DNA from 4 places in the Neobacillus sp. KR4-4 genome. Region 1 is predicted to be linked to each of the others. Evidence: riboswitches for the same ligand, from Rfam matches in the RefSeq annotation. Region 1 holds a riboswitch; each other region holds the start of a gene.

Region 1 (5,283 bases):
AAACTTAATTTCATCATTTGGCTTGGAGGATCCTTCCATAGCCTTTTGATACTTGTTTATTAATTCATCCAGCTCTTGACTATATTTTATAGTTACTTCACTCGTAAACCCAAGTGAGTTGGCACTATTAATCATTAGTTGCCTTTTTTTCTTAATCTCTTCAATCATTTCATTATAATTATTACAATGCTCGTACATGTGTTTCCGCTTCCCCCTACCTATTACCCAATTGCAGTAAACCACTAAAATTTAGACTACTTGATGAATTATGACAAGAATTTTACTAAAAGTAAACACATTCGCAAAAGTAGACAAAACTTCCTATTTCTTTTGTTTTTCGACAATTTCTTTGTTTAATATATCGGTTTTGCGACAAAATTCTTCATTTTTCATAAAAACCCTATTCCAGTAAATTAATAAGTTGGGAGCTAAAAAAACTGGCCGCTTTAACACAGCAGCCAGTTTTCCTCTTACTATTATTGAACTTCTAACTTCTCGTAAATTGGAACCCATCCTTCGGTTGTTACAAATATCCTTACTGCAACAACTTTTCTGTCTTCTTCTAAGGTAAAATAGTGTCTTGTATTTTCGGGTACTGAAATCAAGTCGCCAGGATTTAAATGTACCTCAAAGAACTCACCATCTTTTCCTTGAATGACAAATACACCGTGACCACTGACAATAAAGCGAACTTCATCATCTGTATGATGATGTTCGTTTTTAAAATTTGTCAGCAAAACATCCAAATTCGGCGTATTTTCTGATAGTGAAATGACATCTTGAGCTTTGTACCCCCGTCTAGCAGAGATATCAGCGATTTCTTCAGAAAAAACACTTAATATTTCTTCTTTTTCTCCCTCACTCAAAAGGTACTTTTCTACCAAATCACTAGGGAGCTTGCTAATATCCCAATTTTCATAAATAACTTCTTGAGATTCAAGGAAACTTGCAACCTCTTCTTGAACATTTATTTGCTCTTCTTTGTTTTGAAATGTAATATATGCCATTTTATATTCTTCCTTTCCATTTTTGGTTGATTAGACTGCGTTAAATAATTGGGGATGGTTTATGTTCTAATAACCGTAATTGATACCGAAATAAAAACTCAGAAGCTTCAAGTATTTTTTTCGCTTCAAATGCAGTTCTCCCCCATACCGTGATTCCATGGTTACGAATTAAAATAGCACCTGTATCACCTGAAATATGTTCAGAGAATTCAGCAGCCAGAGTCGGTATATGTGCATAATTTCGAATGATCGGTATTTTTAAGGTTGCATCCTCTTCCCATATATCAAATGCTTTAATTAGCTCTTGTCCTTTAAAGGTGACCACACCCTGATCACCATATATTTCTGAAATAACATTATTATCAATTGTATGAACATGAAGACTGCAGCCAGCATTCGTTTTACGATAAATTTCAACATGAAGAAGTGTCTCGGCTGAGGGTTTTAAATGTGTTTGTTCGACAGGATGACCAAACTCATCAACAAGTAAAAAATCTTCATCCGTACGTTTCCGCTTATCCTTACCACTAGCTGTAACCAGAAATTGGAGTGGATGATCATTTACTTTTATCGCTAGATTGCCACTCGTACCCATAAACCAGTCACGATTTGCAAGTTCATCTTTTACATCTGCTAGATCATTCCATCTCTCCTTTATCATTTTAATTCCCTCACCTCAATTCTTTTTTTTATTTCCTCGATACATTCGAAGAACGTACTAAATTCTTGATGATTAATGCCCCATTCCTCACATTTCTCCTGCAGTAAATCTCTTGCTAACACAAAATTAGCATGTTTCGCTGCCTCAAGATCTGTGACCGAATCTCCGATGACAATCTTGAACAGGTCGTTTTCATGGGTCAGCTTTCGAATAATGCTCGGCTTACAGCAGCCACAATTATTGTCACATAACGAATCGCATTCGTTCGGCCAAAGAATTTTAATCCTCTCACCTGAAAAATCAGATTCGTTACAATAAATACCAGCAAATGGTCCAAACTTCTCTAATATCGGATAAACAAAAAAGTCAATCCCACCGCTAACAATATATAAAGGAATCTCTTCTTTATGCGAAAATTCTACAAATTCTTTAAATCCCGGGCGGATTTTTGCATGCTCAATCGCAAACGCAGTCAACTCTTCCTTCAATTGACTAGGTAATAAGGAGAACAATTTTCCTACTCCCTCATTAATGGAAATTTGGCAAGTGAGAATTTGATCTTTAATTTCTTCCCATCCCTGAGGAGCAAATTCTTCCATCATCCGGATAATGTTATCACTTTCCGTTACGGTTCCATCAAAATCACAAAAGATTACAGGTTTTGTCATACTGTTACCTCTGCATTTCCCCATAGCTTTAGCGCCAGCTTAAGTTCTGGATACATTTCAGCCCCTTCAGACAATAACTTGCCTTGGAGATTAGTTTCAATCGCTTGTCGGAATGCAAGACCGCCGCCCCGGGCACCGTCTGGATGTCCATGTACTCCACCTCCAGCATTAATAACCGAATCGATACCAAAATCACCTATTAACAATGGAACCAAGCCAGGATGAATTCCAGCCGATGGAACGGGGAACGACTTTTTAAAACTGTCCTCACTTGTTAATTCATTAGCAATCGACAGTGCCTTTGGTTTTTCTAATGCAACTGTCCCATACGGCGATGGGAACAGTGACAAATCAGCACCGGCATATCGAAGCAGTTTACCTAGTAATAAAGAATGAGATACTCCATATACGGGTGATGATGCCAATGCACCACTGAAAGCAGGATGTGCCATAAGAGGTAATGCAATTTCATCATCTTCTCTTAATTCCTGCAGCACATCTAACCCATAGGAAAAAACATTGAATAATAAGAGGTCTGCTCCAAGTTCAGCAGCCTTTCTAGCTTTTTCTTTGAGCTGCGAAGTTCTGCCTGTTAGATTAACAGCATATAAAGTGCGGTGTCCTGTTTGGTCAAACACTTCTTGCAGTGCTTTTTTCCCTTCGACAATTCTTTTTTCAAATGGTGTTAATTCATTTTCAAACAGGATTTCATCATCCTTGACCAAATCAACACCACCAAGGGCTTGTTGTTTTAACTGTTCGACTAAAAACGTGAGGTCTTTCCCGAGTACGCCTTTAAAGATGCTCATTAATAACGGTCGATTATTAACGTTTAATTTATTCCTTAGTCCATCAATCCCAAATCTTGGACCAGGGAACTGCCTCTTTAATCCCTCATCAAATTGCAAATCAAGTAATTTAATTTTTCCATCCAATGAAAGTTTACCGAAAACGGTTGTTAAGATAGCAGGGAGGTCATTAGAAAAGTTTATCGTTGGATAGGCAATTTTAATCAGTGCTTGCTCTTCTGTTTCTGAGGGATTCGCTTCGACTGATACAACTCTTCCTTTATGTTTACGCAATTGGTTTTGTTCTAATTCAGGCAGATTCGTCCATGACCCAACTGTTAAACCAAGGGCAATTTCTTCTGCCTTCTTGGATGGTTTCTTTTCGTTATTTAGTAGATATGTAGCAATAATTTCAGTCATTATAAAAACACTTCCTTTTATTCAAACATAAAAAACCTCTTCAACAAAGAAGAGGTTAGCCGCTAACTAACATCTTCTCATCTATCAGCCTTGTTGCTGCAAGAATTAGCACCGTGCTTAAAACTAGATTTAAGTCGGTTGCCGGGCTTCATTGGGCTTTTCCCTCCGCCTGCTCTTGATAAGAAAACGATTCGTATATTATTCAGTTATTAATGTGTGTTTAACTTTAATTTGCATTATCGCAAGAAAAAAATAAAATGTCAATTGATTTAACTGGCTAATCAGAATTTTAAACAAAATTCTGAACGCATAAGTGCAACTACTCTTCCGTCTCCGCCTTAAGGGGCTCGCCATTCGGGGAGTTTTCTTTAAATATTTCTAAACGACTAATTCTTTCGACGGCTTCAGCTAATCGTTCTTCTGTTGAAAGTAGTCCCACCCGAACATACCCTTCTCCAAATTCACCAAATCCAATTCCAGGTGCAACCATAATATGTGCCTGTTCAAGGAGAATATTAGCAAATTCCGTAGAGGAAAAGCCTTCAGGAACCTTAAGCCAGGCAAAAAAGGATCCCCTTGGTGCGCTGACATTCCAACCCAAGGAATGAAGCCCACTTATCAATACATCCCTTCTTCGCTCATACAACTCGTTTAATTCCTTTACACAGTCTTGAGGTCCAATTAAGGCCTCCGCAGCAGCCTCCTGTACGGCTCCAAATAAACTGACATACAAATGATCTTGTAAAAGTTCAATAGCAGAAATGACGCTTTCATTCCCAATTGCAAAACCAACACGCCAGCCTGCCATATTATAGCTTTTAGATAAGGTATAAATTTCAATTCCAACTTCCTTTGCCCCTTGAACCTGTAAAAAACTTACTGGTTTCTTACCATCAAACCCGATGGCACCATAGGCAAAATCATGAACTATACAGATATCATGTTCATTCGCTAGTTTGATTGTCTCCTCAAAAAATTCATGAGTCGCTACCGCACCAGTTGGATTATTAGGATAATTGAGGAACATTAGTTTTGCTCTATCTAAAACATTCCCATTCAACTCACCATAATCCGGTAGAAAATTATTTTCCTCCCTTAGCGGCATTCTTACCATTTCGGCTTTTGCAAGTGCAACCCCTGACAAATAATCCGGGTAGCCTGGATCGGGCACGAGGATGGTGTCGCCGGGATTCAATAAACACTGCGGAATTTCGACAAGACCCGCCTTACCGCCAAACAGTATAGCCACTTCTTTATCTGGATCAATGGGAACTCCATATTCTCTAAAATAAAAATCAGCTGCAGCTTGTTTTAAATACTGGTGCCCTTGAAAGGGAGAATATTTGTGATTTAATGGATTCACCGCGGCTTCCTGAAGTTTTGCTACGATATGTGCCGGTGTTGGCTGATCGGGGTTCCCTTGCCCCAAATTAATCACATCATACCCCTGTGAAATATATTCCCCGACTTTTTTAACGAGTGAAGCAAAAAACTGCTTAGGAAGACTATTTAATATCTCTGATGTTGAAAATTGCTTCATGGTTCTCACCTGCTTTTATGATTTATAAAAGTAATTCTATTGTTAAATTCTAGTCACAAATGATATAACTTTTATAAGAGCTTGTAAAGAAAAAATTCCGAAAGTTCAAACGAGGTGAAGATTCGTGAAATTAAAAATTTCATGTATACAAATGGATATCGCCTTTGGGGATCCAAATAAAAACTATCAATCTGCTGAA
Region 2 (5,283 bases), on a different contig from region 1:
TAACGGTTCTTGACCACAATAAGTTAAAATGCTGAAAAATCATACTGATCTCTTGCCGGGCTTTTCGAAGTTCAGCCCCTTTGATTTTTGAAACCACGCGGCCAGCAACGGTTACGGTCCCACTGGTCGGCAGTTCCAAACCATTTAACATTCTAATCAATGTACTTTTACCAGCACCACTGTATCCAATTACCCCGAAAATTTCACCATCTTGAATTTCTAGGTTTACATCATCAACGGCTCTAAGCTGACCCTGCTTGGAGGGAAAAATTTTCTGAACACTTTTTATAGAAATCATTGTATCACCTGCTTTTTATCCAATTTACCTTAAAATTCTGAAAGATTTTTTTTGTAATATACCGTTTAATCTAATATAGGGTTTGACTTTTTTTACGAAAAGATTCTATGTTATCAAAATAAAAAGCCTTTCTGCGCAGGCAGAAAGGCATCATAAATAATAATCCTTTCTCCCATCTTCCAAAGCAAACGCTTTGTGTGAATTGGCACCATTTCAATAATAAATATTGACGGTTGCCGGGCTTCATCGGGCACATCCCTCCACCTCTCTTGATAAGAGTATCAATTCCTATATTTAATTCAAACGTGAATTTGTTTAAGTAACTATATTACAAAAGTATCGTATCACGGATAAAAAGGGGTGTCAATGAAATAGTTTCTTATTCAATAAAATAAGTTTAGGCATTAATGTTTAATGAAGTTAAACCAGTTGCCGAAACAATAGCCGACTCTAGGTCTTCAATCAGATCTTCTACATTCTCGATCCCGATGGATAGGCGAATTAAATCCTCTGTTACACCTGCAGCGATCAGGCCTTGGGCATCTAATTGCTGGTGAGTGGTGCTGGCCGGATGAATAATTAAACTTTTTGCATCACCAACATTGGCCACATGTGCCCAAAGTGTGATGGAATCAATTAATTTAGCCCCTGCTTCTTTTCCGCCTTTAATTCCGAATACCACCATCGAACCGGCACCTTTTGGTAGATACTTTTTAGCTAGTTCATAATCAGGATGGGATGGATGACCAGGATAGGAAACCCATTCTACGGCAGGATGGTTAGTTAAGTAATCGACGACTTCTTTAGTATTTGCGACATGCTCCTTCATCCGGACATGCAGAGTTTCAAGTCCAAGGACAAACTGGAAGGAATTTTGCGGACTTAATGCCGGCCCTAGATCACGAAGCAATTGGACACGTGCTTTGATAATATAAGCCACCGCGCCTAAGGCTTCTGCATAAACCAAATCATGGTAGCTTGCATCTGGTGTTGTAAAGCCTGGGAATCTTGGAGAATTCCAATCGAATTTACCGCCATCAACAATAATTCCGCCCGTTGTCGTTCCGTTCCCTAATAACCACTTAGTAGCGGAATGAATGACAATATCTGCTCCATGTTCAATTGGGCGGCAAAGGTATGGAGTGGCAAAAGTATTGTCAACGATTAGTGGTACACCTGCTTCATGGGCAATTTCAGCCACTTTTTCAATATCGAGGATGCGCAGGCTTGGATTACCAATTGTTTCCGCAAAGACTGCTTTTGTTTTGGCAGTGATCGCTTGGCGGAAGTTTTCTGGATTTTCTGGATCTACAAATTTCACGTTAATTCCATATTTCGGAAGGGTCACTGCAAATAAATTATAGGTGCCTCCATAGAGATTGGAAGCCGAAACAATTTCATCGCCAGCCTCAGCAATATTTAAAATGGCAAGAGTAATGGCGGCCATTCCGCTCGCCACTGCTAAGGCACCAACACCGCCTTCTAATAAAGCGACTCTTTCTTCAAATACAGTGGTCGTTGGGTTGTGTATTCGTGTGTATATGTATCCAGATTCTGCTAAGCTAAATAAGTTTGCAGCATGCTCAGTATTCTTAAATTGATATGCATTGTTTTGGTAAATCGGAACAGCGCGGGCCCCTGTTACCGGATCTGGAGTTAAGCCGCCATGGACACTTAATGTTTCAAAACGATATTTCTTTTGATTTTCACTCATCTTGCTTCCTCCTTTTTTTGATAACTCACCATACAAAAACCCCTGCTTCAGAGAAGAGGGGCTTCACACTTCTCATCTTCCAGAGCTGATTGCTCTGCTGGATTTAGCACCGTGTTATTATGTGTAGTAAACCGGTTGCTGGGCATCAAAGGGCCAATCCCTCCGCCGCTCTCGATAAGAATGTATTGATGAAATTGTAATAATTAGCTAAATATTCTATATTATAATGTTATCTAAATTTTAATTCCGAGTCAATAGGTTTGATTAAAAATTTGTAATTTTCGCGATATGTTCCTGCGTTTTAGTTAAATAGAAGATAGACTCTAGTAATAAGGTTGTGCGGATAGGAGCAGAAATACTTAATTGACCGTTTCGTTCAAGAGTCCGCAACCTTTCCTCCCCTGTAAGCAGCTGTCTCATCGCATAAAGATCCCCACGAATCTCAGGTATTGTTTGAGTCTCTTTGCTATCATGGAGGATGAAGATTTCCCTATCCTTCATGAAGATTTGATAGGTATTTTGTTCACAAATTAAATTCACTCTTGTATGGATATGCTCAAGTAATGGCAGTAAATGCCCTTGCTGCTTGATTGCTAATTGAAAGGTTTTCAATACCTCTATCATCTTCCATCACTCCGGTCTATGCTCTTATATTTACTATACAAGACATAGGCCAGAAATCCTCTTTAAATTGGTCGACAATTATCTACTTAGCAGGGCAGTGGCGAGAGAATTTCCTGAGAAATATGTCGGATATCGGAATTTTCATGGTTTTTCAACGAGGTTTGTCCGTAAGGTTGGGATTCATAAAAAAAACAGATGCACATGTACATCTGCTCTTATAATATCTGTTGTTTTATTTTATCAAGTAAAAAAGGTACGGAGTGGAAGGCGTAGAGTGTTTCTTTTACTTCTCCAGCCTCGACCAATAACAAGCAAGGAACACTTTCAATTTCATATTCCCTAGCAAGGTCTGGATAGAAGTTTAGGTTCATTTTACCCATATCTACCTTTACTAGTTCCTCGATGACCTGGAGCATTTTTGAAGCTACCTGACAGGTCCCGCACATTGGTGTATAGAAATACACTAATCCAGTTGCCTTCCCTTCAATAAAGGAAGATAATTCTATTCGATTCCATTCGTTCATTTATCGTTTAACCCATTTCTAAAAATTCAGTATGCACATCAATATTTGCACCTAATAGTACGGTGGCTAAGTGGTGAACTGGTGCGGTCGCTACCTCACGATACATTCGGTCGATATATAAATGTTCGGCTTGGGGTAACTCGCGTTTTAATTGCTTGCGAAGTTTCTCACCGGAGAAGTCAGCATCGACAAGAATATAGACATCCTTATCTTCAAGGAAATCAATCAATTCATCTAATTTTGTAATACTGATGGTCCCATTTGTACAAATGATTTCAACTGGTTCCTTCACGATTTTTTTTACCTTATTTTTATCCGACTTTCCTTCGACAATAAGAACTTTGTCAACATACGAATCATTCATCATCCATCACCTGTATTAGAAGTTGTTTTATGTTAACATATTCTAAAATATTGATTACGTGTGCCTTCTTCTGACTATGTTAACCATATCATTATTGTCTTTTGAAAAAATAGGCTTGTGACTATAGACCCAAGTTACTCAGCTAGCACCAGCCGCCCTCATCACAATCAGTATACTTAGCATCCGACCCTTCAGTTGTCGTCAGGTGTTGATAAATCTTCTGCTGTTCCACTTCAAAATGATGCTCTAATTCCACCTGCATGTGATCTGTCAATTTCATTTTTCCAATTGGCGTATTATCAAGAAACAATTCCATTTCTCCATTTTTCATTTTGCCAATAACCCGATCGGTTACGTCTATCCTTTGCTGCTTTAATGCCACGCTCCCACCCTCTTCAATATATTTATTATAGGTTTCCCAAAAATAGTAGAAGAAAAAGTGGGAATTTAAGAGAAAAAGCACCTTGACAAGGTGCCTTTTCCTATTTTTTAGTCTTCTTTGATCATTTCTTCATATTGTTCAGCAGTCATAAGCTTATCAAGTTCGCTGCTGTCAGATAGTTCAATCACAATCATCCATGCCTTTTCGTATGGTGATTCGTTAACAAATTCAGGGCTGTCGCTTAAATCTTCATTCACTTCCACGACTTTACCGCTGACAGGTGCATAAAGCTCAGATACAGTTTTTACAGACTCTACGCTACCAAATGGTTCGTCGGCAGTTACTTCATCGCCCACTTCTGGAAGCTCAACAAAAACGATATCTCCTAGTTCATGCTGTGCAAACGCAGTAATCCCGACACGAACTTTTTCTCCTTCAACCTTAACCCATTCATGTTCCTCTGAATAACGTAATTCTTTTGGTGTACTCATCGCTAAATCCCTCCATTGTTTTTTCTAAAAATCTATCATCGAAATAAATCGATTCCCATTGTGATGAAGAGCCGGCTTATCGCCACATTTTTTCAAACTCTTCTTCTTTAAAGCCTACGGTGACACGTTCGCCATCCGTTAAAATTGGGCGTTTGATTAACATGCCATCGGAAGCAAGTAATTCTAGCAGTTCTTCCTCTGTTGCAGACTTCATTTTATCCTTTATACCTAATTCACGGTATTTCATACCACTTGTATTAAAGAATTTCTTTAATTCCAGTCCACTTTTTTGATAAAGATCCTGCAACACCTCACGACTTGGAGGATGTTCCACAATATGTACTTCTTCATAGGAAAGATGATGGGCATCCAGCCATTTCTTCGCGTTTCGACAGGTGCCGCATTTCGGATACCAATAAAAAGTCAGTGACATTCATTTCACCGCCCTTTCCCGTAAAAATCTTAACGTCACTTGAATATTATCATAACGTTTTTCAAAATCCTAATGCAAAAAATATGTACTAATTTAAAAAATTCGACTAATTTTTCAAAATTCCTTCCTATTCTACTATAAAAATTTAGGCTCCCTTTCTAATCGAAAGGGAGCCTATTTTCATTAAACGATATAGCGCTCGGCTTCAATGATAACATCGGCTGCTTCACGTTTTTTCGCTATCACATTAATCGGGGTATGACGCGTAAATTTACGAAGCGACGATAACATCATCCGTAGTGTATCACCTTGTTCAACTGCAACTAATGTTTCTTTTGCAATCGCTTCAAGTTGATTGAAAGCTTCTTGGCAATAGATTTGTGTATACAGAAGCTTTTGCTTGTTCTTCTCTAATCCCGTTTTCGCAATTGCCTTCTCAGTTCGTAACACAAC
Region 3 (5,283 bases), on a different contig from region 1:
ACGGGGGTGGCAAGTTTTTTGCATTTAAATCCCTTTAAATCAAGGATTATTAACTTTTTTAATATAAAAGTTTTGACAATACGTATTTGCATTTGGGGGGATTTTCATGAAAATTTTAGTAGTTGGTGCTGGTGCAGTAGGAGGGTATTTTGGTGGAAGGCTATTAGAAAAGGGTGAGGATGTTACGTTTCTAGTTCGAGAAGGAAGAAAGAAGCAACTAGAAGAAATGGGACTTGTAATTGAAAGCATTCATGGTAACGTAACCCTTCAGCCGAAAACAATTACAACAGGTGAAGTAGCCGGACCCTTTGATGTCATCCTGCTTTCAACAAAAGCCTATCAATTGGAGGGAGCGATAGATAGTTTCCGTCAATACGTTGGCAGTGAAACACTCATACTGCCATTGTTAAATGGAATTGTTCATTTTAATAAATTAGCAGAAGAGTTTGGTGAAGAGAAAATCATTGGTGGTTTGTGTTTTATTGAATCCACATTGGACCGTGATGGACGTGTTATTCAGTCAAGTCAAGCACATAGGTTATTGTATGGTGAACGATCTGGAGAAAGATCCGAGCGAATATTAAAAATAGAAGATTGCTTTTCTGGAACGAAAGCAGACATTAGGTTAAGCGTTAATATTAATCAAGAGCTATGGCATAAATATTTATTTATCTCGACGATGTCGGGAATTACGACATTAATGAGAGCGCCAATTGGTCCTATTCGGGATAATGAAAATGGACGTACTGTCATTTCCCAGCTGCTAAAAGAGTTAGTGTCTATCATGAAAAGAATAAATGCGCCAATTGCTGATGAAATTGAAACCATTCAATTGAAACAGATTGACAATTTGGGCTATCAAATGAAATCTTCCATGCAGAGAGACATGGAAAAAAACCTCTTGGTTGAGGCCGATCATTTGCAAGGACATTTACTAGAAATTGCTCGTAACAAAGGAATTGTTGTTCCTGTATTAGAAGCAATCTATGCTAATTTAAAAGTTTATGAGCGCATGTTGTAACAAAAAAGGCCCCTTATACGGGCCTTTTTAGCTATAGTTTTAAATGGTGTGTTTAACTAGGTTCGGATGACGATGCATGGAGACAAACAAGATGATTCCACTTAGGATTAATAATGCACTAGTGCAGATAAAAACGGCCGAGAATCCAAAGTATCCGGAGATAAATCCCCCCAGCATAGGTCCGATAATATTTCCTAGAAACCTTAAACTCGTATTGTAGCCGAGAACTTCCCCTTGCATGGTAAGCGGTGCCTCTTGGCGAATGTAGGCAACTCTGACAGGAATGATTCCACCAATTGTGACTCCAAGAGCAATGCGGATGATAACCAGCTGCCAAAAATTAGTGACCGCTGCACCTGGCAGGTAGACGATCCCTGCTAGGAAAAGAAGAATGATTAAGATTTTAATATAACCATACTTATCGGCAATCTTTCCCCAATTTCGTGACATTAATAAATTGCCAAGTCCGGCAGCAGAAAAGGCAATTCCTGAATAAAAGGCAACATTTGCCGGTCCGTGCAGGTCGCTAACGAATAATGATAAAATTGGCTGGATGCTGAAATGCGCGACCTGGACAAGGGAAGAGATGAGCAGCACGGTTAATAAAACTGGATTGCGGACAATATGACTAACCACTTCTCTGCTTGAATAATGGGCTTTTGTTCCTTTTTTGGCTTCAATCATAAATTCCTTTGTGGTGATGACAAGCAGGGCAGAAATGAAAATAGAAATGGACGTCCATTTAAAGGTGGTAGAAAAGCCAAGTGAATCTGCAAGGATTCCACCCAGCATAGGTCCTAATAGGGATCCTGTAATACTGCCTGTTTGTAAGGTTCCAAGCACGCGCCCAGCGATATCCTGTGGTGTTTGCGTTGAAATAAATGCCTGCGACATCGGAATAAATCCCGAAAAGAACCCCATGCAAAAACGGAGGAGCAATAGCTGCCAAACAGAATGGACATACCCCATGAGAAAAATGGATAATCCCATCCCTAAACCGGATATTATAAGGATTTTTTTTCGTCCATAACGATCGCCAATTTGACCCCAAATCGGCGAGAAGGCGAAGGCTGAAACAAACGTAATTCCAAATGTGATTCCTGACCAATGTTGGACATATTTTTCCGAGAAGTCTCCAAATGTCTCAATGTACAACGAGATAAACGGCATAACCATCGTCATACTTCCAGCGACAAAGAAGTTCGCAAACCACATGATGATTAAATTACGTTTTGCACGTTTCTGGTGAGTCATTAAAAATAACACTTCTTTCTGAAATGTATTTCGGTTTTCTAAATATCATCATACCGAAATTTCTGATAATTTTAAAGGGTTATCCTATCAATAAAGTTGCGAAAAGTCATAGCTAATATTCAGTGACCTTGCCAGATAGTGAAAAATAACTTTATTAGAAATATTCAAAACACTATTGACAACTTGTCAATAGGGGACTAAAATCTAATTTATTACTTAACAGAATATTACGTTCTCTTATCAAGAGTGGCAGAGGGACTGGCCCGATGACGCCCAGCAACCGTTCCAATTGGAATTGGTGCTAAATCCTGCAAAACAATTTTTTGTTTTGAAAGATAAGAGAGGAGTAGTCCCTTAACTTGTGATGAAACCTCTCTTTTCTGGAGAGGTTTTTTATTTTGGCTGTGTTAAAGGTTAATGTTGATTTTTAGCACTATGTTGACCTTCGTGCCTGGAACGGAAATCAACAGACAAGTTAACACAGCCTTTATTTTAATAAAAACCAACTTTTCCAATAGGAGTAATGGAATATTGATAAGAATCAAACAGGGGGAGTTTTTAACATGAAAAGAAATATCTTTAAAAGTACGCTTGTATCAGCATTGGCAGCCACACTTTTACTTACTGGCTGTGCATCAGGGGAAGAAACCAAACAAGCTAGCGGCAAAAAAGTTACACTTGAAGGTGTACCAGAAAAATTCACGAATGGGGACCAACTGAAAATTAAGGTTATTCGTAAAATTGGCGGAGACGATCATACTGCTCAATTCTTAGCCGGTGCAAAAGAAGAGGGAGAAGCACTAGGCTTTAAAGTAGACGTGTTTACAGCAAATGGTGATACAGCTAAGTTCCATGATGCCATTAATCAAGCGTTAAACCAAGATTATGATGGATTTATTATTTCTCATGGTGATGATGAGGCGACTGTTAATGATGTAAAAAAGATAGCTGAAAAAGGAAAAAGTGTTGTTACATTTGACTCTAATCCAAATATAGCGAATGTCGACGGAGTGACACTTACTTCCCAGGATGATGAAGCGTTAGCAACATTAGCCCTCGACCAACTCGTTAAGAATACAAATGGCAAAGCGAATATTGCTTACCTATGGGTTGACGGTTTTCCTGCAATGGTTAGACGTAACAAGGTTTATCAAGATGTGCTTTCAAAAAACCCTGGAATTAAAGAAGTGGAACGCTTTGGTGTAGCAGCTGCAGATACTAGTGTTCAAACGCAGAATGCGGTTGCAGCGATGTTAAATAAATATCCTAAAGGAAAACTGGATGCCATTTTTGCTACGTGGGATGCTTTCGCAATTGGTGCAGCGCGTGCGCTGAAAGAAGCTGGCCGTGAAGAGGTAAAAATCTTTGGAATTGATGTTTCCAATGCGGATCTTCAAGAAATACAAAGAAAAGGCAGTGCATGGACCAGTACAGCAGCGGTCGATCCTAAACTAATTGGTGCTGTGGATATGAGAATCCTTGCGAAGAAACTTGCAGGTGAAGAAACACCTCAGACCTTTGACTTAGAAGCATCACTAGTTTCACAAGATACCCTTCAAAAGTCTAAAGATCCTGTAAACATGGTAAACCTTGCAAAAATTATCCCAGGCTGGGGGCAATCGACTGCATTTGAAGAGGATTGGATTAAGACTTTAAAGAACCATTATAAATAATTCTCGGTTAACAACTAGACACACTCTCTTTTTCAATAGATGAAGAGAGTGTTTGCTTACGGAGGTGGAATTTAATGAGCGCAACATTGGAGATGAAGAATATCTCGATAGAATTCCCGGGAGTGAAGGCACTGAATCAAGTTGATTTTTCAATGAAAACTGGAGAAATCCAAGCCTTGATTGGGGCAAATGGCGCAGGGAAATCAACATTAATGAAGGTTCTCTCCGGTGCATATGACCACTATACTGGTGAAGTCCAATTAGATGGGCGAGATCTAAAGATTCGCTCTCCGAAAAATGCACAGGACGCGGGAATACAAATCGTTTATCAAGAGGTAGATACTGCACTCATTCCTTATTTAACAGTTGCTGAAAATATTTTACTGCTCGATACCGTCCACAACATGGGGAAAAAGCAATGGATGAAATGGAAGAACCTTCATCAAAAAGCAGCGGAAATATTAGCGAGTATGAATATTTCCCTTTCAACGAAGACTCTTGTCAGTGAGTTATCACTAGCGGAAAAACAAATGATATTAATCGCAAGGGCTGTTTCAAATCAATGTAAGTTTCTTATCCTAGATGAACCGACTGCACCCTTGAGTCATACCGAAACGACCGAATTATTTAGGATTGTTCGAGATTTAAAGGAAAAAGATGTTGGTGTGATCTTTATTTCCCATCGCTTGCCAGAGATTTTTGAAATCTGTGATGAAGTGACCGTCATGAGGAACGGTGAATTGGTTGCAAAAAAGAAGATTGTAGATACCACCTCTGATAAAGTGGTGGAGTATATGTTGGGACAAAAATTGGAGGAACAGTTCCCCGTTAAGAACAATCGGATTGGAAACACGATCCTAGAAGTAAAAGGCATATCTGATCAAGGAAAAATAAAGGATTTGCATATTCATGTAAAAGCGGGAGAAATCATTGGCATTGCGGGCCTGGTTGGTGCTGGAAAAACAGAATTATGCAAAGCGTTATTTGGTTCCGAGAAGCTAACGGCAGGAGCGATTATACTTAATGGGCACACAGTAAAATTAAAAAGCCCTTATGATGCAGTCAAGAAGGGAATTGCTCTAGTTCCGGAAGAACGGAGAAAAGAAGGAATACTTGTATTGGAATCTGTTGAAACCAATTTAACGGCAGCCAATTTAGGGGATTTCACAAAGGTGTTTAGCTTTTTAAATCGAAAAAAGGAAAAAGAGACCGCTAAGCACTTGGTCCGCCGTCTCGGGATTAAAACACCATCAGAAGAAACAAAAGTGCAGAACCTTTCTGGAGGAAACCAGCAGAAAGTAGCGATTGGAAAATGGCTTGTAGCGGAGGCGGATG
Region 4 (5,283 bases), on a different contig from region 1:
GGGTACGGTTGTTTAATTGAATCTTTATATTTATTAAACCTAGAATTAAGCAAATTATCTTTTTTTGTTAAAGTTGCAATCGTGCTAATTTTCTCTGGAGCAAATTCAGGAAAGATGCATGAATAGATGATTTTTGAATGCATTACCCCTGACAAAATATGCTTATTTTTTGATTGATGGAACTTATGATGTTTTTCAACAAAATCAGGTTCTGTTATCATTTCTGCATCAAGAAAAATAAGAGTGCTCCCTCTTGCTGTACGAATGCCCAAATTTCGTACGCTTGCTCTTCCTAGATTCTTTTCATTTCGTACATATTTGAAATGATAGGGAGGCTTATAGCCTTTTAGCTTTTCTTCCGTTTGGTCAGTTGAAGCATCATCTATAAAAATAACTTCCATTTTTGAAGGATTGAACGTTTGATATTCTAGTGAGAAAAGAGTCAGGAGATTTAGTGGATATTTATTTAGGGAAGGAATAATTATACTTACTTCAATATCTTGGCTATTATTTACTGGGATTTCTTTAGTAAGTTTCTCTTTGGTGCTTGTGTCCTTGTTATTTGAGGACTTTTTGGTTTTTGGATTTACTTTCTGTGGTTCTTGTTTATTTACAGTTGGAATTGGCCAAACACCATATAGCCCTTTTTCGTTTCCTGTAAGCTTTTTATTCATAAAATTATTAAGATTTTGTTCTGTCCTGCAATGATCCCACAGTCTGATTTCGTTAATATCACCATTAAAGAACAGACCTGGCAGTCCGCCAATCATCCCAGATGGGTAGACAAAGTCTTTAGGGCTTCTATCACCTTTTTTTACAAACTTCCCATTAATAAATAGCTGCGGCTCTCTTTCATCATAGACAACCGCAATGTGAATTAGATCATTAATACTGGCTTCATGGACTAACACCGCATATATATTCTCATTCGTATGTTCATAAATCGTTATTCCATTTAGTCCAATTGAAACACTAACTCCCGCATCATTATCGGTCATCCCTTGTCCTGGCCCAATCACATAATTCGTTCCTGTACCATCCACTGACTTTTCCCGAGATTGCTTATCGATATGATGAACATTTTCGGGTAATACCCAAAACTCATAGGTAAATGTATTTTTCAGATTCGTTAATAAACGACCATTTAGGCTATTCCATAACATGACGCACCTCTTCAATTTACTTTTATAAGTAACTAGTCCATTTGGGTTTTGCTTTTACACAATATGTATACCATATGATTTTGACTAGACTTATCCCCATTTATAGGTTGCTTTGTATATATTTTTTTGCTATTTGTCGATTCCCTCCAATTAGGAGCATAGAAATTCACAAAAAAAAGAGCTTATGCGCTCTTTTTACGGAATAATTGCTTATGATTTCATTCAAACTATATGGCGGCTAATGATACTTCTTTATCATTGCTTTCTATTTCATACTCCCCTAAAATTTGAAAGCAACATTTTATGTTCTGTTCACTCATTAACTGTTTAATTAACTCCGTATTTGTCCGGATAATTGCTGTCTCCTCATTAGTTTGAGTAATCCATGTGATCAATGGGTTTTTAAAATCCTTTGTGAGACCTTGAATTATCCATAATTCGTCTGCATGCTCTTTTTTATCTCCTAAATGAAATGCTGGCGTCTTTGTGAAATACTTATTTATCCGCTTATTTTGACAGACATAAACTAAATCTTCGATTGCTGCACTTGCTGTTGGAAACATGCCGGCACCTGGTCCTTGTAATGTAATACTACCAACAAGATCCGTGTAAACATTAACGGCATTTTCTACCCCTTCAATAGAATAAAAAGGATGAGACTTTCCAACAAGGACTGGTCTAACAGCGGCCTTAATTTGATCACCTTTCTTACTTATACTTGCAATAAGTTTAAACCTAAGTCCAAGTCTTTCAGCTGCCTCGATTAATTCACTTGTAATTGAAGTAATCCCTTCTCGTTCTACATCCTCCCAATTTGGTTCCTCACCAAATGCAATTCTGCTTAGAATCATTGTTTTATAAAAAGCATCAAAGCCTTCGACATCATTGGTTGGGTCTGCTTCAGCAAACCCCTTTGCTTGTGCTAAACTTAGAGCGTCAGCAAAGGACTGCTTCTTCTCACGCATTTCCGTTAAGATGAAATTCGATGTTCCATTTAGTATGCCTTGCACGTGATGAACACGGTTTACGTTTAATAGCTGCCTTAAGGTTTGAATAACAGGTATACCACCCGCAACTGTCGCTTCGTAACCTACTGAAACATTATGATGCTTTGCTAACTCGAGCAGGTCATTCCCGTGGTGTGCAAACATTTCTTTATTAGCTGTAATTATGTGACATCCTTTTTGAATCGCTTGTTTTAAAAATGTAAAAGTGGGTTCTTTATTGACGATTGCTTCGACAATAACATCAAGTTGAGGTAGACTTAAAATTTCATTGAAATCTGCAGTGACTAATACATCTTCATTAATATTTCTCTTTTTATGCTTATTTCTAATTAGTACAGCTGCGACTTCGACCCTTTTTCCTAATACTCCCTCAAGTTCTTCTGCATGGGATTGAATCGTTCTATAAACACCTTCCCCGACTGTTCCGAAACCTAGAATCGCTACTTTTATCACAGACATATTGATCCACCCTTCATTTATAATAGACATGGCTAAATAGAAAAAAACCCTCTTCATAAGAAGAGGGTTAGTTTCCTCCTCTTATCTGTCAGGCAAATAACCTGCAGGAATTAGCACCTTTTCAAGATTTACCTTGATGGTTGCCGGGCTTCATCGGGCCTAGTCCCTCCGCCGCTCTGGATAAGAGTTTTATGTAATTGTTTGATTAAATTTCCAAGTTATAAAGAGAATTCTAGTTGAATCCTTTGTAGATGTCAATATTATTTGAAATTTCTTTTTTTTACAAGGCTGCGTTTAAAACTTGTCTGTTGATTTCCGTTCCAGGCACTGCGCTTTCCGCGGGCGTGACGGGGAGCCTCCTCGTCGCTTTGCTCCTGCGGGGTCTCCCCTGCCCCGTACTCCCGCAGGAGTCTTCGTGCCTTCCAACTCCAATCAACAGAGTGAAAAAATCAACATTACCCTTAACACAGCCTTCTACAAAGGTAACAGGGGTACTTCTCCCTTGTCTCCCAGATGGTCTATCATTTCTAACCATTCCTTCGGTTTGTTTGAAAGTATGGAGTAATAGGTTGTTAGGAAATCCTTTACAAGATTAGTTGGGAGAGATTTAAGCTCATCGTCTAATGGCATGAAACATAAATCTAGCCCAGTTACGGCTTCCCCATTATTTTCCCAGGATGGATGAACATATGAGAAATCTAACCGCTTGTAACCCAAATGGGAAAGCACTTCACGTCGCACATAAGGGTCCATAACCTTTACGCCGCCAAATTCGTGATGTTCAACTCTGTAAGGATCGTATATTTCTGCAAACATTCCGTAAAGCTCTTTTCCATTTTTATTTGCTAATTGTTGTAAATCCTTTAACCGGTTTTGAGCTAAAAATCGACCAAGGCTTAGGCCAGGTTTACCTATAATCGTAAAATCTGTCATGGCAATATTCCAATCAGGATAATAACGGTATTCAGTTGCACCTAAGACTTTATCGCCATCGACTGCCACGAATACCCGAATACTCGGATCTTCTAATGGCTCTTTCCATAGCTCATATGCCAGGACTTCTTCTGGCGGGAAAATTTCTCCCATTAAGTTATGCAGTTTTCTAAAATTCGGATCATCTATACTTGTGATTCTAATATAATCCATAAATATCCCCCCCAATTATTTAAAAGGATTTTTCCATTCCATTAATACAGCATTGTTACAGGATTCCTCATCCTCTAGATAGTTTTCAATAATTCCTACCGGGACACGGCCGCAGCGCAGCAAAAATGTAATGACAGGATCCTTTAATTCTCCCGTTATAATTGATGCTAAATATTGCTCCGGTGTCATGTTATCAGCTACTCTATAAAAACCTGGCATTCTACCCCCGCCTAGTAAGCGCTCTAAACCTCTCTCAATAACAACATGGTACATAGCATGCATCATCAATTTTCCTAGCCCTAGTTTACGGTACCTGGGTCGGACACTGATATCAACGATGTACAAGGTATTCCCCCTTGGATTATGGTTTCGGATGTATCCATGGTCAGTGATTTCTTCCCACGTATGGTTTTTATCGCTGGGATCAAAATCGATAATTAAGGCGGTTAACGAACCGGCTAATTCACCATCAACCTCAATACATAATGCACCTTCTGGAAACAGGTCCACATGATTGGTTAGTTGCTCTTTATTCCACCATAATTCTGATGGAAAAGGAGGTGGGAAGCACTCGGATTGAATCTTGATAAGATCGGCAAAATCCTGTTTGGTATAATTGCGAATGATAACCGGAACAGGCCGCTCTTGGTCAAAAACGTAAAATTCACTTCGATACATACTAAACCCACCCCTTCTGTTTACTTTTCCCAGTCTGTGTATAAATCAGTTCTGCGATCACGCCAGGTTGTAACAGATCCTCGTTCTCTTACTTCATATAACAAATTTAAATCCAGATCACCCGTTACAATCATGTCATTATTAATTTCACCTTCAACCAATATGCCCTTAGGAGGAAATGGAATATCATTTGGAGTAATAATGACAGCTTGACCAAAATTAGCACGCATAAAGTCAACCGTCGGCAGTGAACCCACTGTTCCTGTTAAAACCACATATACTTGATTCTCAATTGCCCGTGCATGACTGGTATAGCGAACACGATGAAACCCATGACGATCATCTGTACACGATGGACAGAAAATGACATCAGCACCCTTAGCCTTTGCCATCCGCACGATCTCTGGGAATTCAATATCATAACAAGTAAGCAGGGCGATTTTCCCTTTTTCTGTTTCAAAAATCTGAAAGGAATCCCCTGGTGCCATATTCCATTCATTGACTTCGGTCGGTGTAATATGAAGTTTGGCCTGCTCGCCAATCCTGCCATCTGGATAAAATAAATGAGCGGTATTATACAGCTTGCCATCCTTTTCAATCACATGCGTTCCAGCAATAATATGCATGTTTGTATTTTTTGCAAAATTAGAAAATAGTTCTCTATATTGTTCAGTAAATCTCGGGAGATCGTTGATGCTTAGACTTTGCCCTTGTCCATTCCCAATCGATAATAGCTGGGTAGTAAAGAACTCTGGAAAAAGGACAAACTCTGCCCCAAATTCTTCTGCAGTTTTTATGTAGTGTTCACATTGTGACGCAAACTCTTCAAA

What was found. A riboswitch is a leader RNA that binds a small molecule or an ion and turns the genes downstream of it on or off. The one in region 1 is predicted to bind S-adenosylmethionine.
Region 2: another riboswitch for S-adenosylmethionine. It lies ahead of ACE198_RS08270 (O-acetylhomoserine aminocarboxypropyltransferase/cysteine synthase family protein); the one in region 1 lies ahead of mtnW (2,3-diketo-5-methylthiopentyl-1-phosphate enolase).
Region 3: another riboswitch for S-adenosylmethionine. It lies ahead of ACE198_RS26470 (sugar ABC transporter substrate-binding protein); the one in region 1 lies ahead of mtnW (2,3-diketo-5-methylthiopentyl-1-phosphate enolase).
Region 4: another riboswitch for S-adenosylmethionine. It lies ahead of ACE198_RS20295 (homoserine dehydrogenase); the one in region 1 lies ahead of mtnW (2,3-diketo-5-methylthiopentyl-1-phosphate enolase).

The regions. Positions count from the first base shown of each region.
Region 1 is NZ_JBHHJU010000003.1:3,177-8,459, reverse strand. Features, by position in the region: gene ACE198_RS03465 (aspartyl-phosphate phosphatase Spo0E family protein) at 1-198, opposite strand, end outside; gene ACE198_RS03460 (1,2-dihydroxy-3-keto-5-methylthiopentene dioxygenase) at 477-1,007, opposite strand; gene ACE198_RS03455 (methylthioribulose 1-phosphate dehydratase) at 1,048-1,668, opposite strand; gene ACE198_RS03450 (2-hydroxy-3-keto-5-methylthiopentenyl-1-phosphate phosphatase) at 1,665-2,336, opposite strand; gene mtnW (2,3-diketo-5-methylthiopentyl-1-phosphate enolase) at 2,333-3,544, opposite strand; SAM riboswitch class I at 3,619-3,729, opposite strand; gene ACE198_RS03440 (pyridoxal phosphate-dependent aminotransferase) at 3,864-5,084, opposite strand; gene ACE198_RS03435 (carbon-nitrogen family hydrolase) at 5,209-5,283, shown strand, end outside.
Region 2 is NZ_JBHHJU010000006.1:32,784-38,066, forward strand. Features, by position in the region: gene ACE198_RS08265 (methionine ABC transporter ATP-binding protein) at 1-298, opposite strand, end outside; SAM riboswitch class I at 468-577, opposite strand; gene ACE198_RS08270 (O-acetylhomoserine aminocarboxypropyltransferase/cysteine synthase family protein) at 696-2,012, opposite strand; SAM riboswitch class I at 2,082-2,193, opposite strand; gene ACE198_RS08275 (hypothetical protein) at 2,277-2,636, opposite strand; gene ACE198_RS08280 (thioredoxin family protein) at 2,852-3,160, opposite strand; gene ACE198_RS08285 (toprim domain-containing protein) at 3,168-3,524, opposite strand; gene ACE198_RS08290 (YusG family protein) at 3,667-3,906, opposite strand; gene gcvH (glycine cleavage system protein GcvH) at 4,014-4,397, opposite strand; gene ACE198_RS08300 (arsenate reductase family protein) at 4,474-4,830, opposite strand; gene ACE198_RS08305 (acyl-CoA dehydrogenase family protein) at 5,014-5,283, opposite strand, start outside.
Region 3 is NZ_JBHHJU010000043.1:43-5,325, forward strand. Features, by position in the region: gene ACE198_RS26460 (ketopantoate reductase family protein) at 107-1,021, shown strand; gene ACE198_RS26465 (MFS transporter) at 1,061-2,275, opposite strand; SAM riboswitch class I at 2,510-2,617, shown strand; gene ACE198_RS26470 (sugar ABC transporter substrate-binding protein) at 2,839-3,948, shown strand; gene ACE198_RS26475 (sugar ABC transporter ATP-binding protein) at 4,023-5,283, shown strand, end outside.
Region 4 is NZ_JBHHJU010000023.1:56,253-61,535, reverse strand. Features, by position in the region: gene ACE198_RS20300 (glycosyltransferase) at 1-1,163, opposite strand, end outside; gene ACE198_RS20295 (homoserine dehydrogenase) at 1,391-2,629, opposite strand; SAM riboswitch class I at 2,708-2,816, opposite strand; gene ACE198_RS20290 (hypothetical protein) at 2,924-3,055, opposite strand; gene ACE198_RS20285 (GNAT family N-acetyltransferase) at 3,104-3,775, opposite strand; gene ACE198_RS20280 (GNAT family N-acetyltransferase) at 3,791-4,453, opposite strand; gene ACE198_RS20275 (carbon-nitrogen hydrolase family protein) at 4,474-5,283, opposite strand, start outside.